Regions from separate parts of the Micromonospora sp. M71_S20 genome, predicted to be linked through region 3. Evidence: riboswitches for the same ligand, from Rfam matches in the RefSeq annotation. Region 3 holds a riboswitch; each other region holds the start of a gene.

Region 1 (2,257 bases), on a different contig from region 3:
CTTCGCCAACCCCACGCCCGCCAGCGACGCCGCCTGGTTCAAGGTGAACATCCCGACGGCCGGCGACTACCGGATCGAGGTGCGGCACCCGGCCGACCCCGGTTACAACAGCTCGGCCCCGCACGTCGTCGTCACCGCCTCGGGCAACCGCACGGTCAACGTGGACCAGCGCTCCAGCGGCGGCGTGTGGCGCTCGCTGGGCACCTTCGGACTGGCCGCCGGTGACCGCAACCTGGTCGCGGTGAGCCGCTGGACCAGCACCCCCGGCTACGTGGTGGCTGACGCCGTCCGGGTCACCAAGGTCTGACCGCACCGCCCTGGGGGCGGACCGGGATCGTGTGACCACAGGATCCCGGTCCGCTCCCACGTCCGTGCCAGTTGTGGAATTCGCGCACCCGGCAGACCAGGACCGCGCCGCCGGCCGATCCTCCTCCGGCCACAGTCGCCGCTGCTGCCCGCCGTGGTGGAGCGCGATCCGGGCCCAGCACACTCAGGCGCCTGTGGTGTCCACGGCCGCGACTGTACCGAGGGGACGACAGCCCTGCGAGCCGCCGCGGGCGGGCATCGACGCGGACGCCGGGCCGGCGATCGACGGGCGTCACCCGGGCCGCCGACGACACGCCCGAGACCGACATGTGGGGTGTGACAACGACGCCAACCCTATATATGGTGTCGGCGCAGCTGGTTCGGCCGCTCATCCGGAGCGGTCGAGGCAAGAGGGAACCCGGTGGGAATCCGGGACTGCCCCGCAGCGGTGAGTGGGAACGACCGCCGTCATCAGCACTGGGCCGCCAGCGGCCTGGGAAGCGACGGCCAGTAGGAGACCGGCGAGTCCGGTCGCGCCCGCGAGTCCGAAGACCTGCCAGTGCGCCGTACGCCCGCATCCGGGTGTGCGGCGGTCCGAGGCCGCGTGGGACGGCCGACGCCATCCCGACGCGTGCCCGGCGCGCGTCGTCGTCGGTGTCCGCTCCCCGCGTGCCCAGGAATTCCGTCTGGGATCAAGGCTCGCGAGGAGTGAGTGGTGACAGTCACCGAGGTTGTTCCGGCCGACGATGCGGCCGTGGCGGGCCAGCGGCGGCCGCAGATGCGGGTCCGCAAGCGCGACGGCGGCACCGAGGCGGTCGACGTCAACAGGATCGTCCGTGCGGTCGAGCGGTGGGCCGACGACCTCGCCGACGTCGACCCGCTGCGGGTGGCGACCCGGACGATCAGCGGCCTGTACGACGGGGCGACGACGGCCGAACTGGACCGGCTGTCCATCCAGACCGCCGCGGAGATGCTCGGTGAGGAGCCGCAGTACTCGCGGCTGGCCGCCCGCCTGCTGGCCGGGTACGTCGACAAGGAGGTCCGCCGGCAGGGCATCGGCTCCTTCAGCGAGGCGATCCGGCGCGGCCACGCCGAGGGCCTGATCGGCGACGACACCGCGGCGTTCGTCGCCGCCCACGCGAGCGCCCTCGACGCGGCCGTCGATCCGCGCGGTGACCTGCGCTTCGAGTACTTCGGGCTGCGGACGGTCTACGACCGGTACCTGCTGCGCCACCCGACGAGCCGGCTGGTGCTGGAGACCCCGCAGTACTGGCTGCTTCGCGTGGCCTGCGGCCTGTCGCAGGCACCGGACGAGGCGATCGAGTTCTACCGGCTGATGTCGAGCCTGGCGTACCTGCCGAGTTCGCCGACGTTGTTCAACTCCGGCACCCGGCACACCCAGATGTCCTCCTGCTACCTGGTCGACTCCCCGCGCGACGAGCTCGACTCGATCTACCAGCGGTACGCGCAGGTGGCGAACCTGTCGAAGTTCGCCGGAGGGATCGGCATCGCGTTCTCGCGGGTCCGCTCGCGGGGCGCGCTGATCAGGGGCACCAACGGGCAGTCCAACGGGATCGTGCCGTGGCTGCGGACGTTGGACGCCTCGGTGGCGGCGGTCAACCAGGGCGGCCGGCGCAAGGGGGCGGCCTGCGTCTACCTGGAACCGTGGCACCCGGACGTCGAGGAGTTCCTCCAACTGCGGGACAACACCGGTGAGGACGCCCGGCGCACCCACAACCTGAACCTGGCCAACTGGATCCCGGACGAGTTCATGCGGCGGGTGGAGTCCGACGGGGTGTGGTCGCTGTTCGACCCGGACGTGGTGCCGGAGCTGCCGGACCTGTGGGGGGAGGAGTTCGACGCGGCGTACCGGGCCGCCGAGGAGCAGGGCCGCTACGTGCGGCAGGTCCCGGCGCGGGAGCTGTACGGACGGATGATGCGCACCCTCGCC
Region 2 (2,257 bases), on a different contig from region 3:
CGGCAGCACCGACGACAGCAGCGCCACCGCCGCCCCCAGCGCGAGGGTCCACGGGTCGAGCAGCGCCGTACCGCTGCCGGCGACCCCGAAGGGCAGCACGGCCAGCGCGGCTACCGCCATCCCCAGCGCGAGGCCCCGGCTGCCCGGCACCCGGGCGCTGACCGCCTTGCCGAGCAGCACGTAGCCGGCCCAGCCGACCGCGACGGCCACGCAGCACAGCAGCCCCACCCGGTCCACCCCCGTCCCGCCGAGCCCGCTGATCAGCAGCACGCCCCCGCCGGCCAGCGCCGCCCACGCCACGTCGCCGAGCCGGCGGCTGCCGCCGAGCGACACCAGCAGCGGCCCGGCGAAGCCGATGGTGACCGCGACCCCCAGCGGCACCCGTTCCAGGGCCGCGTAGAAGGCGAGGTTCATCACCGCGAGGGCCAGCCCGAACGCCCCGACCAGACCGGCGGTGCGCCAGCCCAGGCGCAGCCCCGGCCGGACCAGGACCAGCAGGATGAGCGCGGCGAAGCCGAGCCGCAACGTGGTCGTACCGCCGGCGCTGGTGCTGCCGAAGAGTTGCTTGGCGACGGCCGCCCCGACCTGGGTGGAGAGCATGCCCAGCAGCATCAGCAGCGGGGGCGGCACGGCCCGGGGCTGTCCCAGCGCGAGAGTCAGTCGGGTCGCCGGTCGACCGGCCGGCAGCGGGCGGGAGGAGAGTGCGTACACCCGGACCACAGTGGTACCGCGGCGGGCGGCCCGCGACCGGATTTCCACCGCTGCGGGTGCACCGCGCCGCCCGCCGGACCGGGACGGGCCGGGCGGCGCTAGCATCCCGATGGCACGATCATGTGAGGTGCCCCGCGCGAGCGGGGAGAATCGGGAAGCCGGTGCGAATCCGGCACGGGCCCGCCGCGGTGACCGGGGAGCCACCGTCCACGCGTACGCGCAGCCACTGGCCCGCCCGGGCCGGGAAGGCGGACGGCCAGGCGTCGATCCGGGAGTCCGAAGACCGGCCTCGCGTCCGGTGCCCGCGTCCGGCGTGGCGTGGGCCGAGCGCAGCGGGAGCCTGCCTTGGATCTGTACGACGTCATCCACCGCCGCCGGGACGTACGCGCCCAGTTCACCGGGGCGCCGGTGCCCGAGGAGACGCTGGACCGGGTGCTGGCGGCGGCGCACGCCGCGCCGAGCGTCGGCTACTCGCAGCCCTGGGACTTCGTCCTGGTGCGCGACCCGGAGCTGCGCCGCCGGTTCCACGAGCACGTCCGCACCGAGCGGGACACGTTCGCCGCGACGCTCGACGGGGAGGCGGCCGAGCGGTTCGCCCGCATCAAGATCGACGGCGTCCTGGAGTCGACGCTGTCGGTGGTGGTCACCCACGACCAGTCCCGGGGCGGCCCCGCCGTGCTCGGCCGGCACGCCATCGCCGACACCGGGCTCTACTCGACCTGCCTCGCCATCCAGAACCTCTGGCTCGCCGCGACCGCCGAGGGGCTCGGGGTGGGCTGGGTGTCGTTCTACCGGGAGCCCTGGCTCGCCGAGCTGCTCGGCATCCCCGACGGGATCCGGCCGGTGGCGTGGCTCTGCCTCGGGCCGGTCACCCACTTCGAGCCCGTACCCGACCTGGCCCGGCACGGCTGGCGGCAGAAGCGCCCGCTGGCCGACGCGATCCACCACGACCGCTGGGCGGCACGGGAGAGCTGACCTCGGTGGGGCGTCCCGTTACGGGTCTGCGGGGGCCCGATCACGTACGGCTGCGGATCCGTCACCGCCGACCGGTTTGCGCCGGCTCCTGCCGGGAAGTCGGTACGGGTGCGAGCACTCTTGACGAAGATCGAACAGGCATCCGGCCTGGACCGGGTCGGCGACCGGTTGCAGCGCGCCGTCCAGGCCACCCTCCGACCGCAGCGGGTCCGCGACCTGCTGCACGGCGTGTGGCTGGGCCATCCGCTGCACCCGGCGATGGTGCAGGTGCCGGTCGGCGCGTGGATCAGCACGGCGGTGCTGGACCTCATGCCGGGACAGCGCCGGGCCGCCACCACCCTGTGCACGGTGGGCACCGTCAGCGCCCTCCCGGCCGCGGTCGCCGGCCTCAACGACTGGGCGGCACTCGCCCGCGACCAGCGCCGGGTCGGCCTGGTGCACGCCGCGTCCAACAGCGTCGGCCTGGCGTTCTACGCCGGCTCGGTGGCCGCGCGGATGACCGGCCGGCACAACCTCGGCCGTACGCTCGGCTTCCTCGGGCTCGGCGCCGCCAGCATGGGGGCGTACCTCG
Region 3 (2,257 bases):
CCGCGGACAGCCGGGCGTACCCGGCGCCGGTCAGGCCGAGGACGGCCTGGCCGGTGGCCCGGGCGGCGGTGCCCGGGTCGAAGGTGCCGCCGTCGAAGTCGACCGCGCCCCGGTCGGCCGGTGCCCCGGCGCAGCCGACCTGGAGCCCGGCGAGGAACACCCGCGCCCGTGCCCAGGCCAGCGGTCGGTGACCGTCGTGCAGAGCCTGCGCGGCGAGGCCGGTGCTGTTGGCGTTCGGGGTGCCGGCGGCGTTGGCGAAACCGCCGTCGGCGCGCTGCACGGACAGCAGCCAGCTCAGCCCGGCGGCGGCGTCGGTCGGGCGGTCGGCGACCCGCAGCGCCTGCACCGCGAGCGCGGTGGCGTCCACGTCGGAGGTGCAGACCGGTTGCGCGGGCAGCGCCGGGTAGCCGCCGTCCGGGCAGCGGGTGCCGGCCAGCCAGGCGGCGGCCGCCGGGGGCGGGCCCTGCGAGGTGCGGTCCAGGGCGAGGAGGGCGAAGGACTGGCTGAACGTGTTGCTGTAGTCCCCGTACGCCGACCGGTCGGTGAACCGGCCGCTGGGGGCCTGCAACGAGCGCAGCCGGGCGATCAGGTCCACGCCGCCGACGTCGGTCGGGTCGCTGCCGCGCACCTGGACGGCGAGGGCGAGCTTGGCGGTCGCGCCCGCGTACGCCTCGGTCGTGCCGTCGCCGACGTAGGTGTCGCGGATGTCCGGCCGGGTGACCCAGGCCAGCGCCCGCGCCCCCGGGTCGTCGGCGACACCGGCGGCGGCGAAGGCGAACACCGCGTCGAGGGTCAGCCCCTGGTCGGGGTAGGCGACGCCGTCGAAGACCACCTCGAGGCGTTCGCCGTCGACGAGTTGTCGGGCCAGCCAGCCGGCCGCGGCCTCCGACCGACCGACCCCGGCGGGCGAGGTGGGGGAGACGTGGGCTGATGCCGACGTCGCGAGGGTGAGGGCGGTGAGCACACCGCAGAGCAGGGCGAGCAGGCGGTGCCGGCTCAGGCGGACGACCATCGGAAGCGCCTTTCCGGCCCGGCGGTCGTCAGAAGCCCGACGACCACCGCAGCGCGGGGTCGACCGGGACTCCGACCCGTGGGCCACGACGGGTGGGGGAGCGGATTCCGCGCGTACGTCGGGTATTCGGGCTTGCCGTCAGAGGTGCACCTCGACGGCCTACCGTTGCGGGCCAGCGCCGGACTTCGACCGGACTTCCCCCATACACACGCGCTGATGGAGTTGTGGCGTCAGTCTGGCCGCGTACGCGCTCCCGTGTCAATGCGTCGTCCACTGCGGACGCTCAGTGGTCGTTGGCGGGGGCGGTCGCCGACCGCGGGCGCGTCCGGTCCGGGTTCAGGTGATCCATTCAGTGACCACGGTCGGTCGCCAGCGGTCGCGTCGCCCCCTAAGATCTCAGCTCGTGTCCTCTCCGCGTAAGTCCTAGCTGTCACGCTGCGACACGCGGGTGAAGTCTGCCCTTTTCCGGCGACTTCTGGTGATCCTTCCTCGCTGCGATGCCGTACGTCGTCGCACCCGCGTGTCTGTCGAGCCCGTGACGGCCCGCCGAGTAGGCGTACTCATCGACAGGACTCCACCATGGACAACTTCACTCCGACGCCGCCCCGACACCTGTGGCGCCAGCGCGATTTCCGACTGCTGCTCGGCGGACGGCTGGTCTCACAGCTGGGTGACCAGCTTCAGTTCCTCGCTCTGCCTCTTCTCGTCGTGGCCCTGACCGGATCCTCGACCCAGGCCGGCATCCTGCTCGGCCTCCAGACTGCGGTCCACATCGTCTTCGGGCTGGTGGCCGGCGCCCTGGTCGACCGCTGGGATCGCAGATCCACGATGATCTGGTGCGAGATCGGCCGTGGGACGCTGACCGCCACCGTGCCCGTCGCCGCGGCGCTCGGCGCGCTGGGCATGCCGCAGCTGTACGCCGTCGCGCTGCTCAACGGTGTGCTCAGCACCCTGTTCGCAGCGGCGAACAGCTCGGCGCTGCCGAACATCGTCGCCAAGAGTGACCTGCCTGACGCGCTCGCAACGATCGGGGCGATGTCCAACGCGCTCCGGATCGTCGGCGCCTCCGTGGCCGGCATCGCCTACGCCGTGGGCCGGGTGGTCCCGTTCGCGATCAACGCCGCCTCGTTCCTGGCCTCGGCCGTGTCCCTGCTGACCATCCGCGCCGACCTCCAGCAACAACCGGCCACGTCGGCCCCGCCGCGCGTACTCCTGGCCGACATCGGTCACGGCCTGGCCTGGCTG

The links. Region 3 has a riboswitch for cobalamin ahead of DER29_RS30890 (prenyltransferase/squalene oxidase repeat-containing protein). Riboswitches for the same ligand answer to the same signal wherever they lie in the genome.
Region 1: linked by a shared signal. The riboswitch ahead of DER29_RS15495 (ribonucleoside-diphosphate reductase subunit alpha) and the one ahead of DER29_RS30890 (prenyltransferase/squalene oxidase repeat-containing protein) in region 3 are both predicted to bind cobalamin.
Region 2: linked by a shared signal. The riboswitch ahead of bluB (5,6-dimethylbenzimidazole synthase) and the one ahead of DER29_RS30890 (prenyltransferase/squalene oxidase repeat-containing protein) in region 3 are both predicted to bind cobalamin.

What each region holds. Positions count from the first base shown of each region.
Region 1 is NZ_RCCV01000001.1:3,596,354-3,598,610, forward strand. It holds gene DER29_RS15490 (N-acetylmuramoyl-L-alanine amidase) at 1-307, shown strand, start outside; cobalamin riboswitch at 666-882, shown strand; gene DER29_RS15495 (ribonucleoside-diphosphate reductase subunit alpha) at 1,085-2,257, shown strand, end outside.
Region 2 is NZ_RCCV01000001.1:2,338,456-2,340,712, reverse strand. It holds gene DER29_RS10600 (DMT family transporter) at 1-711, opposite strand, end outside; cobalamin riboswitch at 820-1,018, shown strand; gene bluB (5,6-dimethylbenzimidazole synthase) at 1,057-1,686, shown strand; gene DER29_RS10590 (Rieske 2Fe-2S domain-containing protein) at 1,795-2,257, shown strand, end outside.
Region 3 is NZ_RCCV01000004.1:398,092-400,348, forward strand. It holds gene DER29_RS30890 (prenyltransferase/squalene oxidase repeat-containing protein) at 1-1,012, opposite strand, end outside; cobalamin riboswitch at 1,112-1,259, opposite strand; gene DER29_RS30895 (MFS transporter) at 1,592-2,257, shown strand, end outside.